2 regions of the Serratia sp. Res13-Sevr-LER1-36-b genome follow, and region 1 is predicted to be linked to the other one. Evidence: predicted binding sites of a transcription regulator. Region 1 holds the regulator's gene; the other holds the start of a gene.
What was found. The regulator PurR, encoded in region 1, represses purine synthesis genes. The targets are predictions, from matches to a motif close to CANGCAAACGTTTGCNTG.
Positions count from the first base shown of each region.

Region 2: IMQ33_RS02255 (amino acid aminotransferase) is a predicted target of PurR. The motif match lies at 3,038-3,055, and genes of this name have one in related genera.

Region 1 covers NZ_JADACK010000005.1:725,342-730,689, forward strand. Annotated here, with positions in the region: gene punC (purine nucleoside transporter PunC) at 1-288, opposite strand, end outside; gene punR (DNA-binding transcriptional activator PunR) at 414-1,334, shown strand; gene purR (HTH-type transcriptional repressor PurR) at 1,391-2,416, opposite strand; gene IMQ33_RS04425 (YnhF family membrane protein) at 2,741-2,830, shown strand; gene sodB (superoxide dismutase [Fe]) at 2,895-3,473, opposite strand; gene IMQ33_RS04435 (C40 family peptidase) at 3,700-4,515, opposite strand; gene IMQ33_RS04440 (Grx4 family monothiol glutaredoxin) at 4,925-5,272, shown strand.
Region 2 covers NZ_JADACK010000005.1:254,048-259,395, forward strand. Annotated here, with positions in the region: gene ldtD (L,D-transpeptidase) at 1-274, shown strand, start outside; gene IMQ33_RS02245 (YcbK family protein) at 455-1,003, shown strand; gene IMQ33_RS02250 (MBL fold metallo-hydrolase) at 1,072-1,719, shown strand; gene IMQ33_RS02255 (amino acid aminotransferase) at 1,782-2,972, opposite strand; gene ompC (porin OmpC) at 3,220-4,326, opposite strand; gene asnS (asparagine--tRNA ligase) at 4,630-5,348, opposite strand, start outside.

The sequences.
Region 1 (5,348 bases):
CAGTTGTGCCACGTTTTCGACCCACAGCATACCTAGACAGCCGACGGCGAACAGTGCCAGGCCAATCAATAACACGGGCTTACGGCCAATGCGGTCAGACAGCGGCCCCCACAGCAACTGGGCGAAGGCAAAGCCTGCCAGGAAGATACTCAGGCTGGCGCTGATCGCCCCAGCGGAGATTTGCAGATCCTGCTGCATGGCCCCAAAGGCGGGCAGGTACATATCGGTAGCCAGATAGCCCAACATACTTAGGCCGGCCAGGTAGAACATAAATCCAAAATTTCGCATTGCTATTTCTCGTTAAAATTATGTTGTCGCAGGTTTTGAAGCGCCGGCAAGTGTATACGGCTGGATCTCTGCTTGTGAAACGGTAATATTTGCAAGGTGCTGTTAAAAAATTTGAAGGCAAAGTTATGTGGTCTGAATATTCACTCGATGTGGTAGATGCGGTGGCGCGAACCGGTAGTTTCAGCGCAGCGGCGCAGGAATTGCATCGCGTTCCCTCGGCGGTGAGCTATACGGTGCGCCAACTGGAGCAATGGCTGGCGGTGCCGCTGTTTGAACGCCGTCACCGCGATGTGGAACTCACGCCAGCGGGGGCGCTGTTTGTTAAAGAAGCACGGGTTGTTATCAAAAAAATGCTCGATACCCGACGACAGTGTCAGCAGGTGGCCAACGGTTGGCGCGGGCAATTGCGGATTGCGGTCGATCTGATCGTCAAACCTCAGCGCAGCCGCCAACTGGTGCTGGATTTTTATCGCCATTTCCCCGACGTAGAACTGATAGTGCAGCCTGAAGTATTCAACGGCGTGTGGGATGCACTGGTCGATGGTCGCGCTGAGATGGCCATTGGTGCAACGCGGGCGGTGCCGGTCGGCGGCGGTTTTGCCTTTCGCGATATGGGTTTTATGAATTGGCTCTGCGTAGTACATGCTAAACATCCGCTCGCCGCCTTGCAAGGAAAGCTGCGCGACGATCAACTACGGCCTTATCCCTCGTTGCTGTTGGAGGATACTTCGCGCAATTTACCCAAGCGGGTGACCTGGTCGCTGGACAACCAGCGGCGGCTGACCGTGCCGGACTGGGTTTCGGCGGTAGATTGTTTGCGTGCCGGGCTGTGTGTGGGCATGGTGCCCGCGCATCGAGTATTGCCGTTGGTACAAAGTGGCGAACTGGTGGTGTTACCACTGCATGAGCCTTTCCCGCCCAGCGCCTGCTGCCTGACCTGGCAGCAAAACGCCCAGTCTCCGGCCATGGCCTGGCTGTTGGACTATCTTGGCGACAGCGAAACGCTGAATCAGGAATGGCTCAGTGAAGAGGGGCCGGGTGATTAATCGGGCGCGGCATATTGCGGCGCCCCTACGGAGAAATATGGGTTAAGAAATAGGACTTAGCGGCGGTAATCGACAAAAGGACCATCTGCCACGGAGCGACGCTCAATAAGTTTTGGATGCACTTCAATCACCTGCGACTCTTCACGCTTGCTGATGATGCGATCTAACAGCATGGTAAAGGCCATCTCGCCCAGGCGCTCTTTAGGCTGGTGAATGGTGGTCAGAGCGGGAGTGAAGTAGCGGGCATTACGCACGTTGTCGTAACCAATAACCGAGATATCCTGCGGTACACGCAACCCCAGCTCATCGGCGGCGCAAATCGCCCCCATGGCCATAATATCGCCGCCACAGAAAACGGCGGTTGGGCGATGCTTTTGCGACAGGATCTGATGCATGGCTTTGTAGCCAGATTCAGGCTCGAAATCCCCCTGCACGACCCATTCTTCGCGCACTTCGATGTTGGCTTCCTTCATGGCCTTCAGAAAGCCCTGGTGGCGACCTCCACCGGTATTACGCGCCAGTTGACCAGGAATGGCACCGATGTCCCGGTGGCCACGTTCGATCAGGTAGCGGCCTGCCAGGTAACCGCCCTCGAAGGCATTGTCGATAATGGTATCGGTGAAGTCTCCGCGCGCGGTACCCCAATCCATCACTACCATGGGAATATTACGGTAATCTTCCAGCATGCCCAGTAGCTGATCTGGATATTCTGAGCACATCACCAGCAGGCCATCGACGCGCTTTTGCGCCAACATCGCCAGATAGGCTTGCTGTTTATCCAGATTATTGTGCGAGTTACACAAGATCAGGGTATAGCCTTTGCTGTAACAGCTGTTTTCAACCGCTTCGATCACTTCGGCAAAATAGGGGGCCTCGCTCGAGGTGGCGAGCAAACCGATCGATTTGGTGTGATTGACCTTGAGACTGCGGGCTACGGCGCTGGGTGAATAGTGCAGCTCTTTGATGGCGGCCCAAACGGCCGTTTTGGTATCTTCGGCGACGAAACGCGTTTTATTGATAACGTGCGATACGGTAGTGGTAGAAACGCCAGCGCGTTTGGCCACATCTTTAATCGTTGCCATGTAAAAAATGACTCCTAAACCCACATGTTACAGCATGTAAGTATGATGTTAATCGTTTGCCTACGTAGATCCTTCCCCAGATAAGCGAAAACTGAGTTTTTAGTGCTGAAGTCGTAAATCGCTTGAACAGGGAGGGGCAGTTTATCGGTACGCAGTAGTGAACTGCGGATTTTGTCGCAAATTGAAGAAAAGTGGAAGAGCTAATCGGTAATTATCAGCGGGGAAATCAAAACAAGATTTTAATCACGGACTGTGGGAAAATGATTTGACGTATAAACTGTGTGGCTTATGCTCTGGAAAAGCCAATCTGAGAGGGAGTTGTATATGGATACCAATTTGAAGATGTCATTACTCACCACCGTGGGTGCTTTGGCAATGATTATTGCTTTCAGTTTTATTGCCGCATTGAACTGATCCGCAGCAGAAAAACAAAGGCGCAGCTTGATGCTGCGCCTTATTATTAGCTAGCCACCCGCCGTTAAGCCAGGTTTTCTGCCACGAACGCCCAGTTCACCAACGCCCAGAAGTTTTCCAGGTACTTTGGTCGCGCATTGCGGTAGTCGATATAGTAAGCATGTTCCCACACGTCAACGGTCAATAGCGGAACGTCTGCGCCGGTCAGCGGGGTTGCCGCATTCGAGGTGCTGACGATCGCCAGACTACCGTCCGCTTTTTTCACCAGCCAGGTCCAGCCCGCGCCGAAGTTTTTCACGGCGGCATCGGTGAACTGCTCTTTAAAGGCGGCGAAGGAGCCGAATGACTTATTGATGGCCTCTGCCACTGCGCCCGTTGGCTCGCCACCACCTTGCGGTGATAAGCAGTGCCAATAGAAGGTGTGGTTCCAGACCTGAGCGGCGTTGTTGAACACGCCGCCGGTGGAGGTCTTGACGATCTCGACCAGGGATTTGCCTTCGAACTCGCTGCCTTTCACCAGATTGTTCAGGTTAACCACATAGGTGTTATGGTGCTTGCCATAGTGGTATTCCAGCGTTTCTGCGGAAATGTGCGGTTCGAGAGCGTTTTTCTCATACGGTAATGCAGGTAATTCAAACGACATTGCTTTCTCCTTTTATAGACAATACGCCTCTCCGACGCTTTGGGCCGTGGGGCCGAGGGCGAAAAAACGCAATTGCACCACTTTTGTTATGGTTATTAATCTTAACAACTTTCCGAGCGAAAAGAACATCCAAAGTGTGCCAAGTGGCTGATTGATTAAAGTCGCAGCGGTTTTTGATTTTTGGGGGAGTAAGGCACGGCTGAGCAGCTGGCTCAGCCGTGCTAGGTCAACGAATGGTGGTCGGGGTCACTACGCGGCGGGCGCCAATGTAATGGTTCTGCCAATAGTCGTTATCCAACTGACTGATGCGAATTTCTTCACCGGTGCGCGGTGACTGGATGAACTTACCGTTACCAAGATAGACGCCAACGTGATCGGCGGTGCCACGGTTGTTGATGCGGAAGAACACCAGATCGCCTTTCTCCAGCTCATTACGTTTGATCGGCGCTGCATCACGCAGGTGGTACATTTCGTTGGCGGTACGCGGCATTTTGATTTTCACGACGTCTTTGTACGCGTAATAAATCAGCCCACTGCAGTCGAATCCTGTACCAGGTGAAGATCCACCCCAGCGGTAGGGTTTACCCATTTGCCCCATCAGCTTGGCCATGGCGGTTTGCTTGGCGTGCTGATAACGTTTTTTATGGGCGGCGGAAAGTTTCAACGGTTTTTCGCGGCCTGCCAGTTTTGCCGTAGCTTTGCCTTCTTCACGATGGCGACCATAGCCTTTTTTATAGCCTTTTTTAGGCGGAGTCACTTTGAGCTTGGCCGTTTTGGTTACCTGGCTTTTGGTTTTAACGCTGGTGGTTTTTTTGGCGGTCTTTAAGGTTGCTGGTTTGGTTTTTAGCGTTTTCGGAGGGGTGGCTGCCTTCACTTTTTTATTGGCTTTCTCCGCTTTCTTTTTCTTGCGGTCGTCTGGCCGTGCTTCATTAACGTGACTCTTGCGCTGCTCGGCAGAAACACGTGCCTGTGGCGCAGCGTGCGCCAAATTGAAGAAGAGCTGCGTAAATAGCAGCACAAAAAGTGTAATAATTAACCGCATATCGACGTTACCAACCTTGGCTCCGAAACAGAAATCGAATGAGTCACAGTATTCCCGAAATTCACCCTATAAAACAGCGTGGATCTCATAAATACTAATCCATATTGTGAGAAAACGTTAATGGCATTTTTATTGTTGCAAAATCAAACGCCTGGTGCCTAAAAAAACGACAAAGATCATGTGGTTGGCTTATTGCTCTCCGGGATTGAGCAGCGCAAATATAATAGTGAAACGTCCCGATTAAAAATGTTATTCTGGGGCCATGTTTTAACCGGTTCGTTGTGACGGCCGCTTTTGCTGAGGCAATCAGAGAATGTCCCTGCAAAAGATGGCGTTTTTTGGCACCGGTCCTGCCGCTACAATAGCCAGTGTGATGCATGTTGTAGCCATGATGTGGCTTGAGGAAGCAATAATGACGACGATTGAAAAAATTCAGCAGCAAATTTCTGCCAACCCGATCCTGCTGTATATGAAAGGCTCACCGAAATTGCCAAGCTGCGGTTTCTCCGCTCAGGCCGTGCAGGCGCTTTCAGCCTGTGGCGAACGTTTTGCCTATGTTGATATTCTGCAAAACCCGGACATCCGCGCCGAGCTGCCAAAGTACGCCAACTGGCCAACTTTCCCGCAGCTGTGGGTCGATGGCGAACTGGTTGGCGGCTGCGATATCATCATCGAGATGTACCAGCGTGGTGAACTGCAGCCGTTGATCAAAGAAACGGCAGAGAAGTATAAAGATCAGGAAGACCAGCAGCCTTAATGGCACAGGGTTTTCCAAATAAAATCGGGCGGCACCTTTAACAGTGCCGCCCGATTTTTTTATGTCTGTCAGTTTG
Region 2 (5,348 bases), 470 kb from region 1:
CTCTGGCTGTGTGCGCGTTAACAAGGCTTCCGATTTGGCCAATATGTTGCTGCAGGATGCCGGTTGGAACAACGCGCGTGTTTCCTCTACGCTGAAAGGCGGTAATACGACGTATGTGAACATCCGCCAGAATATCCCCGTGCAGCTGTATTACCTGACGGCCTGGGTCTCTGATGATGGTAAGCCACAGTTCCGCACAGATATTTACAATTATGATGCGACAGTGAGATCGGGTGCACAAATTTTGGCTCAGGCCGAAAAATTGATGCAATAAATGCAGTAATTCTAGATAAATAACGGTCTGAATGTCTGGCCAGTAGCAGGCTCTGTTTTTTGTGAGCACTGGTAAACCACAGCGTATCGCGGGTTGACTCCGCATACGCTGGCGGTTATGGTTCGGGCAGTGCGCAGTTTTGTGCATATATTTTGACATTCTTGCCGAGTTTAAAGAGTCATGGACAAAATTGATCATCATCGCCGTAAATGGCTGGCGTTAGGTAGCGCCGCCGTGGGTATCGCACTGCTTCCTGGGCAGGCGTTTGCCAGTCTTTCTACCTCTCGCCCACGTATTCTGTTGTTGAACAACCTCAATACCGGCGAATCCATCAAGGCCGAGTTCTTCAACGGTAAAGGTTACAATAAAGAAGAATTGGCGCGCCTGAACCATATCTTCCGTGACTATCGGGCCAACAAGGTCAAGAGCATCGATCCGGCTCTGTTTGATCATCTCTATCGCCTACAGGTGATGCTGGGTACCAGCAAACCGGTACAGCTGATCTCCGGCTACCGTTCAATGGCGACCAATACCGAAATGCGTGAGCACAGCCGTGGCGTGGCCAAGCAGAGCTACCACACCAAAGGCCAGGCGATGGATTTCCATATCGAAGGGATCCAGCTGAGTAATATCCGTAAGGCAGCGTTAAAAATGCGCGCCGGCGGGGTTGGCTATTATCCACGTAGTAACTTTGTGCACATCGATACCGGCCCGGTGCGGACCTGGTAATCATTGTGCATCATGATCGCTGAATGGCACCCGCCCCTTGGGCGTGGTGCCGTTGTCGTTGGAGCTTTATGAAATACCATATTATCCCCGTTACGGCGTTCAGTCAGAACTGTACGCTCATCTGGTGCGACGTGACCAAACAGGCGGCGTTGGTCGATCCTGGTGGCGATCCGGAAAAACTGAAGGCCGCCATTGCCGAAAAGGGCGTGCAGGTCAACCAGATTTTACTGACGCACGGCCATCTCGATCATGTAGGCGCGGCGGCAGAAATGGCCGAGCATTATCAGGTGCCAATCTATGGGCCGGATAAGGAAGATGCCTTCTGGCTTGAAGGTTTGCCAGCACAGAGCCGTATGTTTGGCCTGGATGAATGCGCCGCTCTAACGCCGACCAAATGGCTGGAAGAGGGGGATAAAGTGCAGGTGGGCGAAATGTCGCTGAACGTACTGCATTGCCCTGGTCATACGCCTGGTCATATCGTTTTTATCAACGAACAGGCGCGTTTGGCATTGGTGGGTGACGTGTTGTTCAACGGTGGCGTTGGCCGCAGCGATTTCCCGCGCGGTGACCATCAGGCGCTAATCGCTTCAATCCGCAGCAAATTACTGCCTCAGGGCGACGATATGGCGTTTATTCCAGGACATGGCCCAATGTCTACCTTTGGCCATGAACGTCAAACCAACCCGTTCCTGCGCGAAGAACCGGCCATCTGGTAAGGGTACTTCCCGATAAATAACAAAGGGGCGCAAATGCGCCCCTTTTTCAATGCCAAAACTGCTTACAGCACGGCAACGATGGCTTCGCACAGCGGCGCCATATTGTCCGGCGTCATCCCCGCCACGTTAACGCGGCCGGAGTTAACGGCATACACGCCAAATTCATCACGCAGACGCAGAACCTGCTCTTTGGTCAGGCCGCTGAAAGAGAACATGCCGTTCTGGTTGATGATGAAGCTGAAATCCTGCTCCGCCCCTTTTTCCTGCAGGGTATTAACGAACAGCTGGCGCATACGGTGAATGCGCTGGCGCATGTCAGTCAGCTCTTGTTCCCAAATGGCGCGCAGCGCCGGGTTACCCAAGATGGTAGCAACTACGGCCGCACCGTGTGACGGCGGGTTCGAGTAGTTGGCACGGATCGCGGCTTTAACCTGGCTGAAGGCGCGCTCGGCGGTTTCTGCATCGGCAGCTACCACGGTGCAGGCACCGACACGCTCGTTATACAGGCCGAAGTTCTTCGAGTAGGAGCTGGCAACGATCAGTTCCTGATGTTTGGCAGCAAAGATACGCAGACCCTGTGCATCTTCCTCCAGGCCCTTGGCAAAGCCTTGGTAAGCGAAGTCGAACAGCGGCAACCAGCCCTTGGCTACGGACAGTTCAGCCAACTGAGCCCATTGTGCTTCGGTTGGATCGATACCGGTAGGGTTGTGGCAGCAGCCGTGGAACAGCACTACGTCGCCGGCCTGAGCCTGGTTCAGGCTGGTGAGCAGACCGTCGAAGTCCAGCGCATGGTTGGCGGCGTCGTAATAGTTGTATTCCAACACTTCCAGGCCAACGGCACCAAAGACGTTTTTATGGTTTGGCCAGCTTGGATTGCTGACCCAGATACGTTTGGCGTTGGTCTGGTTGGCGATAAAATCGGCTGCGACACGTAGAGCACCGGTACCACCAGGAGTTTGTGCGGTACGGGCACGCTTGTCGGCTATGATTGGGCTCTGCTTGCCGAACAGCAGCTCTTGCGTGCAGCTGGCAAATTCAGGAATACCTTCAATACCCAGATAGTTTTTGGTGGTCTCATTTTCCAGCAGATACTGCTCAGCTTTCTTGACGCTGGTCAGCACCGGCGTTTTGCCAGTTTCGTCTTTATAGACGCCAATACCCAGGTTGATTTTATTCTCACGCTTGTCGGCGCGGAAAATGTCGGTCAGACCCAGAATCGGATCGGCAGGTGCAGCGGTGATTTTTTCAAACATGTCAGATGCTTCCATGGCCTAGAGTTAAGCAGACAGAAACATCAGGGTAGCGCCAGTTATCGTCTTTGCCAACCGTTTGCGAGAAAAACACCTCGATCTTGTGACGGCGGCAGATTCAGCACAAAAAATGACGGGGAAGGGCGGGTTGGCAGAATAAAAAATGGCGCAAAGCGCTAAAAACAAAAACAGGGCCGAAGCCCTGTTTTTTTAACTTAACTGACGGCGAGCCGTCATCAAGTGCAACAACTTAGAACTGGTAAACCAGACCGGTAGCTACGATGTTGTCAGTAGCGATGCCGTTAGCACGAGTGAAGTCGTTTTCGTCCAGCAGGTTGATTTTGTAATCAACGTAGGTAGACATGTTTTTGTTGAAGTAGTAAGTAGTACCTACATCAATGTATTTAACCAGATCGTTGTCGCTGCCAGTAGTACCAGTCAGGTTCTTACCCTTAGACTGCAGGTAAGCGATAGATGGACGCAGGCCGAAATCGAACTGGTACTGTGCTACCACTTCAAAGTTCTGAGTTTTGTTAGCAACGGTGAAATCTGAGTTGCCGTATGGAGTCATGTTGCGAGTTTCTGCATACATGGTTGCCAGGTAGACGTTGTTCGCGTCGTATTTAGCACCAACGGTCCAGGCTTCAGCGGTATCGCCAGTAGCAGTAGTACCTGGGCCACGACGGCCAGTCTGGTAATCAGTACGGTCAGATGCAGAGTAAGCTGCACCTACACTGATACCGGTATCCAGGATCGCATAGGTAGAAGACAGACCGAAGCCGTCACCGTTTTGTTTTTTCAGGTCGCCTGTACGATCATATTCGTTCTTGCCTTGATACTGCAGAGCGAAGTTCAGGCCATCAACCATACCGAAGAAGTTGTTGTTACGGTAAGTAGCAACACCGTTTGCACGGCCGGTCATGAAGTTGTCGGTATAGGTGTAAGTATCGCCACCGAATTCTGGCAACATATCGGTCCAGCCTTCAACGTCATACACTACGCCGTAGTTACGGCCGTAGTCGAATGAACCGAATTCAGCAAATTTCAGACCTGCGAAGCCCAGACGAGTCTTAGTACCTTCGGTACCAGCAGACTCGGCGTGGTTAGCTTGCACGTTGTATTCCCACTGGCCGTAACCGGTCAGTTGGTCAGTAATCTGGGTTTCACCTTTGAAGCCAAAACGAACGTATGACTTGTCGCCATCGTTCTCTTTGTCGTTAGAGAAGTAGTGCAGACCGTCAACTTTACCGTACAGATCCAGTTTGTTGCCGTCTTTGTTGTAGATCTCAGCTGCGTTGGCTGCACCAGCTGCTAACAGAGCTGGGATCACTACTGCAAGAATGTTGCGCTTCATCATCATTATTACCCTCATTGGTTTTATTCGGACACCTTGCCACTGCCGCCAATAATTCTTTTGGAACTATTGTTGATAGATTGGTGTCGTCCTGTGTCTGCACGCAGTGTTCCATTCACGGGCAGGTTTATCTAGAACGAAAATGCTACCAATGTCGCAATCTGGTTTCAGAAAGAAACGATGTGTAACAATTTGTGTATTTTGGGGAACTTTGTGATGTAGGTCAATAATCAAAAATGCGAAAGGCCAGCTAAGCTGGCCTTTATTATGTAAAAAAAATGTTTAAATTATGCTGATTTTTATCACTTAGAAGCTGGCGTTACGTGGCGTTCTTGGGAACGGGATCACGTCACGGACGTTCTGCACCCCGGTGACATAGGCGATTAAACGCTCAAAACCTAAGCCAAAACCAGAATGTGGCACGGTGCCATAGCGGCGCAGGTCACGATACCACCAATAATCTTCTTTATTGAGGCCCATCTCTGCCAGACGCTGATCCAGCACATCCAGACGTTCTTCACGCTGTGAACCACCGATGATTTCACCAATGCCCGGCGCTAGCACGTCCATTGCCGCGACGGTTTTGCCATCTTCGTTCATGCGCATATAGAAGGCTTTGATATCTTTCGGGTAGTTTTTCACAACTACCGGAGCCTTGAAGTGTTGTTCGGCCAGGTAGCGTTCGTGTTCAGATGACAGATCGATACCCCAGGAAACCGGGTTTTCGAAGGTCTGGCCCGAAGCAATCAGGATCTCGACCGCCTCGGTGTAGTCCACCTGGGCGAAATCGGAGGAGACAAAGCGCTTCAGACGGTCAATAGCGTCTTTATCTACCCGCTCAGCAAAGAATTGCAGATCGTCGGCACGTTCATCCAGCACCGCCTGGAAGACATACTTCAGCATGCTTTCGGCCAGCCCGGCAACGTCGTCCAGGGTAGCAAAGGCGACTTCCGGTTCAATCATCCAGAATTCCGCCAGGTGACGGCTGGTGTTCGAGTTCTCGGCACGGAAGGTGGGGCCAAAGG